DNA from 2 places in the Polaromonas sp. P1_F1 genome. Region 2 is predicted to be linked to the other one. Evidence: predicted binding sites of a transcription regulator. Region 2 holds the regulator's gene; the other holds the start of a gene.

Region 1 (7,175 bases), on a different contig from region 2:
AGACCCCCCAGGAAGCGGACATCAGCCTTGAATACCCGGGCAGCAATACCCGGCGGCTTCATGTACGCACTCGTCTTGCCGCCTCGAAAAATGGCACCCACGAAAGCCTTTGTGTAATGTTCCTGGAAGACCTGCGTGAAATGGAAGCCCGCGTGAGGACCGAGAAGATGGCAGCCATGGGACGCATGTCGGCCGCAGTGGCACACGAAATCAGGAATCCGCTGGCGGCGATCTCTCAAGCCAATGCCTTGCTGGAAGAAGACCTGCAAGACGAGCCGCACCGCCAGCTCACAGGCATGATCCGGCAAAATGCGCAACGTCTCGCCAGAATCGTCGATGAGGTATTGAACATTTCACGTGCCCAGGCGCACCTGCCCTCGCCACAAACCACCACCCTGGCGCTGGACGAAACCGCTCACAAGATTACCGCGGACTGGGCGGGGCAGACTGAAGCGTCCCGACGCATGAAGATCACGGCAGATTCGGGTAATGCCGTTGTGTGCTTTGAGCCCGAGCATTTGCGCCGCCTCATGGTCAATCTGCTGGACAACGCCCTGCGCTATGCCAGCACATCTTCTCAGGCCATTGAAGTCTCCACCCAGCTCGTTACGCCCGGGCAGGCCCGTCTGTCCGTATGGAGCGATGGCCAACCCATGGAGCAAACCGTGCAGACACACCTGTTCGAACCATTTTTCTCCTCTGAAAGCCGCTCCAGCGGGCTGGGCCTGTACATTTGCCGTGAATTATGCGAACGCTATGGTGCCCTGATCGGCTACCAGCGCGTGCAGCGCAGCGGCATTGAAGGAAACGAATTTTTTGTCATATTCGCGCCCTCCAGTCCGTCTATGACCTTGCCCGCGGCTTCTTTTGCCACAATGCCAACCTGAAAACCATGAGCACCCCCATTCCCGTTCCCCAGCAGGCACGTATCCTCGTCATTGACGATGAACCGGATTTGCGCACCCTGTATGAACTGACGCTGCTCAGGGAAGGGTATCGGGTGGAGGCAGCCGGTGACCTGCTGCAGGCCCGGGAGCAGCTCAAGGCGCATCACTTCGATGCTGTGATCACCGATATGCGCCTGCCAGATGGCCTTGGCCTCGAATTACTGCGAGACATGATAGACCAGCAAAGGCCCGAACGATGCGTGGTGATTACAGCCCACGGCTCGGCCGAAAATGCGGTGGAAGCACTCAAGGCCGGCGCGTTTGACTACCTCACGAAACCGGTCGACCTCAAACAATTCCGCAGTGTCGTGGCATCCGCCGTGCAGGGTGCCAAGCATCCTGCACTACAGGCCAAAAGCGATCGAAGCGCACCGGAACACGGCCCCGCCCCCTCCGCCCAGAAAAAAAGCGGGGACGGCACCCAGATTCTGCAAAAACTGGTGGGTGAGTCTGCCGTCATGCGCGCCGTCAAGTCGCGCATCGTCAAAGTGGCGGGAAGCATGGCGCCGGTCCTCATTCAGGGGGAATCGGGCACCGGCAAGGAACTGGTTGCACGCGCCGTACACGGCTGCAGCCACCGCGCGACAGGGCCTTTTGTAGCCGTCAATTGCAGCGCCATACCCGAAAACCTCCTCGAAGCGGAGTTCTTCGGTGCACGAAAGGGCGCTTACACCGGATCAGCGCAGGACCGGCAAGGCTACTTCCAGGCAGCCAAGGGCGGCACCTTGTTTCTCGATGAAATTGGCGACCTGCCGCTGGCCATGCAATCCAAACTTCTGCGCGCCATCCAGGAGCGCACCGTCAGGCCGCTGGGTTCGCCGCAGGAGGACACCGTTGACGTGCGCATCGTCAGCGCAACGCACAAAAACCTGGCGGCGGAAGCCCAGGAAGGGACATTCCGCCAGGATCTTTATTACCGGCTCAATGTGATTGAAATTGCCGTGCCGGCCTTGCGCGAACGCAGGGAGGATTTGCCGGCACTCTGCACTGCCCTGCTGTCAAGAATCTGCCAGGAGTCCGGCTTCAAGATGCCCGAGTTGACAGATGCCGTGATGGAGCAGCTGCAGTCCAGGCCCTTTAACGGCAATGTCAGGGAGCTGGAAAACATCCTGCACCGGGCCGTGGCGCTCGGCGAAGGAAGCATGCTGCATTTTGATGCGCCGGTCGAAGAGCACGTCGCCGTCCCGGAAAACCTGCAGGATTATCTGGACGGGCAGGAGCGAAACATCCTGACCAAGGTTTTGCTGGAGACCGGCTTCAATCGTACCGCCGCCGCCGCGAGGCTGGGTTTGAGCCTGCGGCAGATCCGCTACCGCATTGCACGCCTGAATATCGCCACGCCGGGCAATGACGACCTGGCCGATGGACTTGACCCTGCTGATGACCCCGCCTGAAAGCCCCAATGCCCTTCCCCGGCCTTTGTGGCAAAACGGCTGGTACCGCTACGCACGCGCACTGGCTTCGCCCAACTTTGGTCCACGCCCTCCCGGCGCGCAAATCGACCTGATCGTCATCCACTCCATCAGCCTGCCGCCAGGTGAGTTCGGCAATGACAACGTCCAGCGCCTTTTCACCAACCAGCTCGACTGGGAGGCACACGCTTACTTTCAGGGCATTCGCGGCCTGCAGGTTTCATCGCACTTTTTCATCGCCCGAACCGGCGCTCTGTGGCAGTTTGTGAGCTGTGACGACCGCGCCTGGCATGCCGGGGAATCCAGCTACCGCGGACGCACCAACTGCAACGACGATTCCATCGGCATCGAACTGGAAGGCCTTGAGGGAGATACCTTTGAAGCATCCCAGTATGAAACCCTGACCGGGCTGTGCGCCTCGCTTCTGCAGCGCTATCCCATTGAGCACATCGCCGGGCACGAGCACATTGCACCCGGCCGCAAGCAGGACCCGGGCCTTGGCTTCAACTGGCCTCTGCTGCAAAACTCGCTGTCGTCACCGGCTAGGTGTTTTCCCGAAATCATGTGACTGGTGCACCTGCACGCACTCACCATTGCGGTGCGTCTTGCTGTGGAAATTTCCGGTTATTTTTACCGCGCCAGCAGTGACCGGCGCTCTCAATCCAAGCCCGCGAAAAGCCGCGCCACAACGCTGCATCAGCTTCGCAAGCCTGATGGCATCAGGCTTTCAGCGAAGTTGAACGAGCCACCATCAAGCCCTGATCGAGGCGTCTGGAATGGGGCCTAAAAAGCCACAAAACGTAACGGTGCATTTAGTCAGCGATACACTACCTGTAGTGGCTTGTATTCCCTCCATACCCTAGGTATAGTGTCTAAGCCCTAATTCAGTTTGATGTAATTCGGGTCAGGAAATGAAGGAGCAGGTTGATAGGCCTGTGCAATACCTCAATATATCCAGAGACCCCGAACAGCACATCAAACCACCCATAAAACAAAGCAAAGAGGAAGTCATGCAAACTGCACAACACGCGGTGCCCGTCACGTCGAGCGTTCTGGCAAGCAACCCAGCAACCGGCGATACCAACGCGCAAAGCAACCCGCTCGCCCATTACCAGATCATCCGCCGCAATGGCGGCGTGGTGCCGTTCGAACCCAACAAGATCGCCGTGGCCATGATGAAGGCTTTCCTGGCCGTGCATGGCACGCAGGGTGCGGCTTCGGCCAGCGTCCGCGAAACCGTTGACGGCCTGACCCAGGCGGTCATCCGCGCCCTGATGCGTTCGCGCCCAGGCGGCGGAACCTTTCATATAGAAGACGTTCAGGATCAGGTCGAGCTGGGCCTGATGCGCGGCGGCCACCATGAAATCGCCCGCGCTTACGTGCTGTACCGCGAGAAGCGCACGCAAGAGCGTGCACGCCAGCCGCAAACCCAGGCACCTGCGGCGCCCCTGATCCATGTGACCGACCGCGGCAACCGCGTCGCGCTGGACATCCGCAACCTGCAGGCTCTGATTGAAGCGTCTTGCGCCAACCTGGGCGCAGATATCAAGCCCGACCCCATCGTTGCCGAGACCATGCGCAACCTCTATGACGGTGTGCCCATTGATGAAGTCTACAAGGCGTCCATCCTGGCAGCGCGCACCCTGATCGAGAAAGACCCTGACTACACCTACGCCACCGCACGCCTGCTGATGCACACCATCCGCCGCGAGGTGCTGGGTGAAGAAGTCAGTCAGGAAGACATGGCGATTCGCTACGCCGAGTATTTCCCGCAGTTCATCGCCAAGGGCGTACAAAACGAGCTGCTCGACGAAAAGCTCCAGCAGTTCGACCTGGCCCGCCTGGGCGCCGCGCTCAAGCCCGAACGCGACCTGAAATTTGACTACCTCGGCCTGCAAACCCTGTTTGACCGCTACTTCCTGCACGTGCGCAAACAGCGCATCGAGCTACCACAGGCTTTCTTCATGCGCGTGGCCATGGGCCTGTCGCTCAACGAGATCAACCGCGAAGAACGCGCGATCGAGTTCTACGAAATCCTGTCGTCCTTCGACTTCATGTCGAGCACGCCCACCCTGTTCAATGCCGGCACGCTGCGCTCGCAGCTGTCGTCGTGCTATCTGACGACCGTCGCCGACGACTTGGGCGGCATCTACGACGCCATCAAGGAAAACGCGCTGCTGTCCAAATTTGCCGGCGGCTTGGGCAATGACTGGACGCCTGTGCGCGCCCTGGGCGCCCATATCAAGGGCACCAACGGCGAATCGCAAGGCGTCGTGCCTTTCCTCAAAGTCGTCAACGACACCGCCGTGGCGGTCAACCAGGGCGGCAAGCGCAAAGGCGCCGTCTGCGCCTACCTGGAAACCTGGCACCTGGATATTGAAGAGTTCCTGGAACTGCGCAAGAACACCGGTGACGATCGCCGCCGTACGCACGACATGAACACCGCCAACTGGATTCCCGACCTCTTCATGCGCCGCGTGATGGAAAAAGGCACCTGGACGCTGTTCTCACCGTCGGACACACCCGACCTGCACGACAAGTTCGGCAAGGACTTCGAGAAAATCTACACCGCCTACGAAGCCAAGGCCGAGCGCGGCGAAATCAAGCCATCCCGCAAGCTGCAGGCCACCGACATGTGGCGCAAGATGCTGTCGATGCTGTTTGAAACCGGCCACCCCTGGATCACGTTCAAGGATGCCTGCAATGTGCGCTCGCCGCAGCAACACACCGGCGTCGTGCACTCGTCCAACCTGTGCACCGAGATCACGCTCAACACCAGCGACACCGAAACCGCCGTCTGCAACCTGGGCTCGGTCAACCTCGTCCAGCATCTGAAGGACGGCGCAGTCGACCACGAGAAGCTTAAAAAGACCATCACCACGGCCATGCGCATGCTGGACAACGTGATCGACATCAACTATTACGCCGTCAAGAAGGCCCGCGATTCCAACATGCGCCACCGCCCTGTGGGCCTGGGCATCATGGGTTTCCAGGACTGCCTGTACGAGCTGCGCGTGCCTTACGCTTCCCAGGAAGCTGTCGAGTTCGCCGACAAATCCATGGAGGCTGTCTGCTACCACGCTTACTGGGCATCGACCGAACTGGCCAAAGAGCGCGGTAAATATGCCACGTACAAAGGCTCGCTATGGGACAAGGGCATCCTGCCGCTGGATACGCTGGACATGCTGGCCGAGCAGCGCGGCGGCTATGTGGAAGTCGACCGCTCCGCCAGCCTTGACTGGGACGCTTTGCGCAAGAAGATTGCCAAAGACGGCATGCGCAATTCCAACTGCGTGGCCATTGCGCCCACAGCCACCATCTCCAACATCATTGGGGTGGATGCTTGTATCGAACCCTGCTTTGGCAACCTGTCGGTCAAGTCCAACCTGTCGGGTGAATTCACCGTCATCAACCATTACCTGGTCCGAGACCTGAAGCGCTTGGGCCTGTGGGATGACGTGATGGTGGTGGATCTGAAGCACTTCGACGGCTCCCTGCGCCCCATCGACCGCGTCCCGCAAGACGTCAAAGCCCTCTACGCCACGGCGTTTGAGATCGAGACCTCCTGGATTGTGGAAGCCGCAGCGCGCCGCCAGAAATGGATTGACCAGGCGCAGTCGCTCAATATCTACATGGCAGGCGCCTCGGGCAAAAAACTCGACGACACCTACAAGCTGGCCTGGCTGCGCGGCCTCAAGACGACTTACTACCTGCGCACGCAAAGCGCGACGCACGCCGAGAAGTCGACCGTGACCGCAGGCAAGATGAACTCGGTGTCATCGGGTACCGCGACGGCAGGCGGCGGCATGAGCGCGCTCGAAGCGGCAGCCGCCGCAGCGCAGGCGCAGATGAGTGCATCGCCCGCGACCGACATCAAATTCTGTGCAATCGATGACCCAGGTTGCGAGGCCTGCCAATAAAAAACCGAATCGTGCGCTGAGCTTCATCGCACGATTCGATGTAATTGAGCAACACAATTTTGTAGCGATGTGAATGAACACTTTTCATTTTGTATCGCTGCTTTCATAATCCCAAAGTATTGGAAACCTCTATGTTGACCTGGGACGAAGAAGTCAAACCATCTTTGCAAACATCTCACAACAGCGGCTTGCCTGAAGGCCGCTCGATGGAACTTCCGCCTCTTTCTTTGAACACTGCCGAGCAGCCCCAGGCGCAAGTGCGCATGCTCAACGACGGCGCGTTCGCACCTGTGCAAGCTGCAGCACCTTCTACGTCTGCCGCCGCACCCGCCAAGGCACAACGCGTCAAGGCCTCCGACAAACGCATCATCAATGGCCAGACCGACGTCAACCAGCTGGTGCCGTTCAAATACAAGTGGGCCTGGGAAAAATATCTCGCCACCTGCGCCAACCACTGGATGCCGCAGGAAGTAAATATGACGCGCGACATCGCGCTCTGGAAAGACCCGAACGGCCTGACCGAAGACGAACGCCGTCTGGTCAAGCGCAACCTGGGTTTCTTCGTGACCGCCGACTCGCTGGCTGCCAACAACATCGTGCTGGGCACTTACCGCCATATCACGGCACCCGAATGCCGCCAGTTCCTGCTGCGCCAGGCTTTTGAAGAGGCCATCCACACCCATGCCTACCAGTACATCACTGAATCGCTGGGCCTGGACGAAGCCGAAATCTTCAACGCCTATAACGAAGTGCAATCGATCAAGGACAAGGACCAGTTCCTGATTCCTTTCATTGAAGTGATTTCCGACCCTCACTTCAAGACCGGCACTACCGAAGCTGACCAGACCCTGCTCAAGTCGCTGATCGTGTTTGCCTGCCTGATGGAAGGCCTGTTC
Region 2 (7,175 bases):
CAGGCAGGGTCGACGGCCACTGCAACACCTTCCATGTATTGGGTTGGCGTGGGCGTGTTCACTGCCCTGATCTGGTCGCCGACCTCGACATTGAATGTGGTGGCCTGGGCGACGGAATGCGTCACGCAGTTGTACTGAGGGGGGGCATTGGTTGCGCCGCCATAGTAAGTTTCAACCAGAGTTTGGCAAGTGGTGGCAATAGCTGCGGCCGGCGCGGTGCCGGGATTGTTCTTGTGAGCCTTGTTGGAATTGAACGTAAACTCAATAAGGCGTCGCGCATTATTGGTGTTGTCGTTGCTGATGACGCTCGAAGCCGCAAGCTGGCTGGCGGTAAAAGGGGTGAGTTGATCCAGATCGTCGCCCTTGTAATACTTGGCGAATGAATGGGCATCTGTCGGCAGGCTGGTACGCTCCAGAATGGTCAGTGCATTGGTGTCGGTGGAACGCAGGCCGCCGTACAGCACCTTGCGCACCACGTCCATGCGGGTCATGGTGGCCCAGTTCAGGAAGTTGCCGCTCCAGTTGCCCGTGCAATATTTGTCCGTGTTGGTGCTAACGGGGGCAAAGCGGTTTGTCGTGCCGCTGTAGCTATAGCATTTATAGGAATCGAAATACCCGTAGTAGTTAAAGCTGTGCTTGTAAGTTGTTTCGGGAATTCCGTCGCCGTCAAGATCCGAGAACTCGTCGTACGCCCGGTAAAAAAGCTGATGGTCTTTCGACATGTTCAGCATGATCATGGGCCTCGGCGACGAGGTCACGATGTTCGGCGGAATGGCCGGGGTCAGTGCCTGTGCAAATGCCACCCCTTGCGAAGTGAGCGCCGCAAACAAAAATCCGGCAATGGTGATAATTTTTTTCACGGATTTTCCTTAATTGCTTGGGAGAAAAGGACGGTAATAGGTTTGCATTACAACTTCAGTGTTGATGTCTGCCCCGAAACCACGGGCAGAGATGCGAATGACGATGTCATCGCCTGCAGAACCTTTGAAATATTCCATCAGGTATTCAGGCTGCCTTGCCACACCGGCAAATCTGGCAACACCGGTAAAGGTGCCCAGGGGTACCGCACCGGTGAAGGTGCAATTGGTGCCTGCACCTGCCGCGTCGCTTGGTTTTGCGCTGGGCGTGGCAGGCGGACCTTCCCACAGCCCTTTTTTCCCGTTGATGGTCGGCCACCAGGGTTCAGGGTTGGTGACGGTGGTGTAGTTGCTCGTGTAGTAATAGTCCAGTGGGTTCCGGCACTGCCCTCTGGGGCAGCTTGGGTCGAAGTAGGGCCCCATGGTTTTTTCTTTTATGGGCCTGTCGTCGTCGCGCGCACACAAGGCATTGGGACGCAGAGGGCCTGCCAATTTCAAGTCGCGCTCTGCGTCGCGTAGTGCGGCTTCTGTGGCCTGGCGGGCGACTTCGTAGTCGAGTTGGTTTCTCGAGAGCGTTTCACCCGTGGTTGCGCGTCGCATCCCGATGGTCCCGAGAATCGTGATGACCAGCAGGAACATCAAGACTATAGGGAGGGACACTCCTCTTTCGAGGCGCGCTGTAGTGATTGGCATGCCGGCTCGCATCAGTAAATACCTGTCAAGTTATTTCGAATGGCAAATACGCGCTCGTATTTCTTGTAAATAGTCCGGTCGGTGGCCGCGTAGGTGATGTTGGCGCCCCGGCAGTTGGCATAGCTGCGCAAGGAGCCTGCCTTGTCCTGGGTGCGCGAGTTTTCCGGCGTACGGGTCAGCAAACACACCCTGATGGCGGTTACGCGCTGCCATGATGTGAAGCCCGCGACATCGGGCAATGCAGTCACTTCGGCAGCGGTATGGTAGGTCTCCGGAGACGTCCCAGCTGTCCCGGCCACCCCATATCGGATCACCATGTCTTCAATGCCTTCAAAAATCGGTTGATAAATGGTGTCTTCCGGGTTTTTTCCATTGCCGTTGCATCCGAGGCTCTTGGTATTCACTGTCCGGGTGGTACCGCCGACGCCCTGGGCCGTATAGCTGGTAGCGACCAGGCCAAAACGGTTGGATACGTAGCGCGGCCGTCCATCGGCAATCTGCGCCGCATTGTTGGGATCAAGGTCAACAGATTGCCTCAGGCAGTCGAACCCACTCCCAAAGGTCGATGCATCCAGCTCTGGCATGGTGAAATAGTTGATCACAACCGAATCTGGCGCAGTGGCTACCGTGCTGCCGCAAGCCCTGGTTGTGGGATTGAACACCGCGCCGTCGCACCCAAACAGCCCCTGGTTATAGGCCACGGCGGTTGAGTATTTGGTATTGGTGAATCCCCCCAAATTACCTGAGGCCGCGGAGGTGGTGGACATGATCATGGGGTAGAAACCCGCCATCTGAAGGTCGCGGCCAATCATGTCCAGTGCAAGCTTGCCGGTCTCATTGAGCATCGCCATATTGGCTGAGGCTGTAGCGGCCGAGCGGGTGCCCAGATATGCCGCCGCTGCCGCGAGGGCGAGGACCAGGCCGATGACCAGACTGACCAGCAGCTCGATCAGTGTCAAACCGCGTTGGCGGTAGCGCGGCTGCGCCATTCCGATGTGAAGTGTCTTCATGGAATCATCTCAAGATTGGCGCATTGAACGCCGGCCAGGGCGGTAGCCGTTCCCAGTGCAGTGGGGCAGCAGTTTCTTGCGGCGATTCCTGTGGTGGTCGCCGTGCATATGTCGGGTGAACGCAGTGTTGTACCTGTACCGTCCAGGTTGTCTTTGCTATACCAGGCAACGGTCACCAGGAAGCGCAAGTCCACGCCTTTGGTTCCGGTGGGCGTTACGATGCCCACCGCGCCCGGCAGCTGGTTGTTCAGGTCAAGACGCCAGATAGTGATGTCATAGGCCGCCAGCTCGGTCGGGGTACAGGTTGCGGTGTTGCAATCTTTGGCCGGGTTCAGGTAGGTCGGGGTTCCATCAATGGATGTACGTTCAGCGGCGTAGGTGCGGGAGAAGTTATAAGCGGTTGCGTCCGCACTGGCATTTGCCCTGATGCGATCCGCAAAGCTGCTGATGCTGGACGACAGCGCCGATCGCACCCATCCGGTTTGCTCGTACTTGAGCGAAGCCGTCTGCATGCCGACCATGCCGAGCACACCGATGGAAAGAATAAGCATGGCGATCAAGGCCTCGATCAGGCCTGCACCTCGCTGGCGACTCATGGACATGCGCTGACTCCTCCGTATTTTTTGACACTTACCCGGCCTGCTGAAGTGATGCAAATAGAGCGGTAGTGAGGACTGGTGTTGCTTTCGAGGATGTATGAAAGCGAGAAGTTGGACTGGGCAATGGATGCAAGCCCTCGAGAATCGAACGTTAGGCGCTTCAAAGAAGCACTATCTGACAGGTCAAAGCTGTCGACGCCAGGCTGGCGCACTGAAATCAGTGTCGAGCCGACCGTTGTCGGGTCGTTTTGTGTGGCGCTGCAACTGGGATTGGAAAAAACTATCCAGCCGGCTTGCCAGTTGCTCCCCGCCGTTGCGCATGTGGGGGTGCCCCCGGTAAGGGCATTGGAGGTATTGCTCGACATGCAGATGGTGACGCAATTGTTTCTGCTGATCGCTTCAATCCTCGCACGCGAGACGTCATTGGAAAATTCAGCCGTAATGGCGCCTGCCTGGTTTCGAACCATGAACTCCCTCAAATTAGGCAGTCCTATGGCCAAAATCATGGCTAAAACAGCAACTGTCACCATGATTTCGATGATGGTGAAGCCTGCGTCGCAAGCGCGCGGAGCCGCTTTGGTGGGGCGGCGTAAGGTTGTTGAGCACACGGTCATTCGCATGTCGTGAGTATAGGAACCGCCGTTGACGGGCGAGGCTCCGGCTGTCGGGCTCCGACTACCATTAATCTGGTGGCGGGTAGGGTTTTTGCCGTACCCGGAGCGATTTCTACCGCCTGACCTCGTCCACCAGGGTCTTGAATTCGTCAATATCCTCGAAGCTGCGGTAAACGCTCGCAAAGCGGACATAGGCCACCTTGTCGAGCTTGCGGAGCTCACGCATGACGAGCTCGCCGATGCGGTTGGACGGCACTTCCCGCAGCCCCAGGCTCAGGAGCTTTTCCTCGATGCGTTCAACCGCCGAGTCGACCTGCTCGGTGCTGACGGGCCGCTTGCGCAGCGCGAGGTTCAGGGACGCCAGGACTTTGCTGCGCTTGTACTCGATGCGCCTGCCGTCCTTCTTGACGATGGACGGGAAGGTGACATCGGGCCGCTCATAGGTTGTGAAGCGCTTTTCACATGCGCCGCACTGGCGGCGGCGGCGTATGAATTCGGCATCTTCGCCCACGCGCGTCTCCACGACCTGGGTTTCAAGGTGGCCGCAAAAAGGGCATTTCATGAGAGGTAGCCCGAATCTGAAGGTGTAAATCGGCCTCTAGCCCAATCAGGACATGCGCGGGCAGCTATCAAAATCATAGTGTCCGCACTGTCCGTCATGATCAGCGGTAGACCGGGAAGCGGCTGGTCAGGGCGTGGACCTTGGCACGGACCGCTTCGATGTTGGCCGCGTCGCGCGGGTTGTCGAGCACGTCGGCGATCAGGTTGGCCGTGGCGCGGGCTTCTTCGTCCTTGAAGCCGCGGGTCGTCATGGCCGGGGTGCCGATGCGCACGCCGCTGGTGACCATCGGTTTTTCGGGGTCGTTCGGGATGGCGTTCTTGTTGATCGTCATGTGGGCGCTGCCCAGCACGGCTTCGGCTTCCTTGCCGGTGATGCCCTTGGCGCGCAGGTCGACCAGCATGACGTGGCTCTCGGTGCGGCCGCTGACGATGCGCAGGCCGCGCTGGGTCAGGGTGTCGGCCACGATCTGCGCGTTCTTCACGACCTGCTGCTGGTAAGCCTTGAACTCGGGCGCCATGGCTTCCTTGAAGGCCACGGCCTTGGCGGCAATCACATGCATCAGCGGGCCGCCCTGCAGGCCGGGGAAGATGGCGCTGTTGATGGCTTTTTCGTGTTCGGCCTTCATCAGGATGATGCCGCCACGCGGGCCGCGCAGGCTCTTGTGTGTGGTCGACGTGACGATGTCGGCGTGCGGCACCGGGTTGGGGTACACGCCCGCAGCCACCAGGCCGGCGTAGTGGGCGATGTCGACCATGAAGATCGCGCCAACGGCCTTGGCCACCTTGGCGAAACGCTCGAAATCGATGCGCAGGCTGTAGGCCGAGGCGCCGGCGATGATCAGCTTGGGTTTGGCCTCGTGGGCCTTGCGCTCCATCGCGTCGTAGTCAATCTCTTCCTTGTCATTGAGGCCGTAGGAGACGACGTTGAACCACTTGCCGCTCATATTCAGGGCCATGCCGTGCGTCAGGTGGCCGCCTTCGGCCAGGCTCATGCCCATGATGGTGTCGCCGGGCTTGAGGAAAGCCAGGAACACGGCCTCGTTGGCCGATGCGCCGCAATGCGGCTGCACGTTGGCGGCCTCGGCACCGAAGATGGTTTTGATGCGGTCGATGGCGAGCTGCTCGGCCACGTCGACGTGTTCGCAGCCGCCGTAGTAGCGGCGGCCGGGGTAGCCTTCAGCGTATTTGTTGGTGAGCTGCGAGCCCTGCGCGGCCATGACGGCGGGCGAGGCGTAGTTTTCGCTGGCAATCAGCTCGATGTGGTGTTCTTGCCGGGCATTTTCAGCCTGGATGGCGGCGAAGATTTCAGGGTCGGTTTGTTCAACCAGGATGTTGCGGTGGTACATGGCAGTCCTTAAAGACGTGGTCCCTGCTATTGAAACAAGGGCTGCCCAGGCGAACGGCTGAACGCTTCGGCCCAACGGCTTTCAGCGGTGCGCTTCCCAGTGGTGTCCCACGTCAGCTCCAATGGTTGCGAAAACCTTGAGCCTATCGCCAGTCGCGCACCTCGCTAGTGTAACTGAGCGCGCCCAAAACCTGCCGCTTCCGGGCTTCTTCACCTGCACCCCGAAAAGCAAAAAGCCGGAGCGCTGTAGGCGGCCCGGCTTTTTTTGCAGTGCATGGGGTGAAAAGACCCCCAAGTCGCCCGAATCAGGACTGGTTCAGCAACGCCACCTTGTCAGGCGTCTTGCCTTCAGCTTCGGGCGTGGCCGGCAGGGAGGCCGGCACCGGGCGCGACGAGCCACCGGGTGTGGTGAAGAAAGGCGAGGGCGCACCGCGCTTGGAGGCAGACGCCACCACGGCCAGCAGGCGGGCATGTTCGCCCATCACCTTGCCGGCGTAACCGCCGTCGTCGTCCATGTTGGCTGCGCCTACATAGTATTTGAGGCCGCCCTCGACAGAGCCGGCGCGGGCGATGCATTCCTGCAGCACCTTGACGCCGACGCGCAGGTTGGTCACCGGGTCAAACGCCGCCAGCTTGCCGCCGAAGTTGTCGTACTTGTCGTGGTGCACCTTGGTCATGACTTGCATCAGGCCCTGGGCGCCGACCGGGCTTTGCGCGAACGGGTTGAAGCCGGACTCGATCGCCATGATGGCCAGGATCAGGGTGGGGTCGAGCTTGGCTTTCTGGCCGATCTCGAAGGCCTCGGCCACCAGCACGCTCAGCGGCTCGGGCGCGACGCCGTACTTCTTGCTCAGCCAGTAAGCCACCGCCGCCTGTTGGGCGGGCAGGTCTTTCGGGTTGGACGCCGTGGCGCGCTCAATGGCGGCCGGCTCGGTAAAACCGATGGCGGCTTCCTGGCGCTGCTGCAGCCAGGTCATGAGCTTGAATTCACCGGCCTGACGCAAGTCGGGCCGGGCAGTCAGGGTGATCACCGCAAACACGACTGCCAGGCCCAGAAGGGCGAAGCTGTTGTGGGTAATCTCGAAAAAGCCTTGGGAGATGTCGTCAACAATGTTTGAAACACTGCTTCGCACATTCTTGATGTGTGCGTTGACATTCAGGTTAAGGCCGAATTGTCCTAGCGCTGTCATAGCACTCCTTTCTACGCTTGCAGGCCCTTTGGGGGGCCAGGCAGGCTTTGATTGGGTCGCCATCAAACCAAGGCAAGCCTTGTGGGTGTTGACCCTTGTTTGACGTTGCCGGCTTCTTTGAGGAATAGGGCAGCGGGTTCGGGTTGTCCCTAGGATTCGTGGGACTGGCGGGATTCTATGGGGTTGGTTAATAACCTGTCAATAATAACAAATTGATTCTTTATATTAAAAAGTCAAATAAAAACCTTGATTTCCGGCAAAACCGGCCTGAATCAAGGTGTTTACGGGCTTTATTTGAGATGGAGC

What was found. Region 2 encodes NrdR, which represses ribonucleotide reductase genes. Its sites were predicted from a motif close to CACNANATNTNGTG; they were not measured.
Region 1: AC1DZE_RS02985 (ribonucleoside-diphosphate reductase subunit alpha) is a predicted target of NrdR. The motif match lies at 3,185-3,198, and genes of this name have one in related genera.

The regions. Positions count from the first base shown of each region.
Region 1 covers NZ_JBFUBJ010000001.1:606,107-613,281, forward strand. The annotation lists gene AC1DZE_RS02970 (two-component system sensor histidine kinase NtrB) at 1-887, shown strand, start outside; gene AC1DZE_RS02975 (sigma-54-dependent transcriptional regulator) at 893-2,341, shown strand; gene ampD (1,6-anhydro-N-acetylmuramyl-L-alanine amidase AmpD) at 2,328-2,927, shown strand; gene AC1DZE_RS02985 (ribonucleoside-diphosphate reductase subunit alpha) at 3,370-6,279, shown strand; gene AC1DZE_RS02990 (ribonucleotide-diphosphate reductase subunit beta) at 6,411-7,175, shown strand, end outside.
Region 2 covers NZ_JBFUBJ010000002.1:113,067-120,241, forward strand. The annotation lists gene AC1DZE_RS06715 (pilus assembly protein) at 1-860, opposite strand, end outside; gene AC1DZE_RS06720 (pilus assembly PilX family protein) at 870-1,562, opposite strand; gene AC1DZE_RS06725 (PilW family protein) at 1,562-2,560, opposite strand; gene pilV (type IV pilus modification protein PilV) at 2,557-3,162, opposite strand; gene AC1DZE_RS06735 (GspH/FimT family pseudopilin) at 3,153-3,965, opposite strand; gene nrdR (transcriptional regulator NrdR) at 3,886-4,335, opposite strand; gene glyA (serine hydroxymethyltransferase) at 4,436-5,680, opposite strand; ZMP/ZTP riboswitch at 5,717-5,846, opposite strand; gene AC1DZE_RS06750 (lytic transglycosylase domain-containing protein) at 5,985-6,869, opposite strand.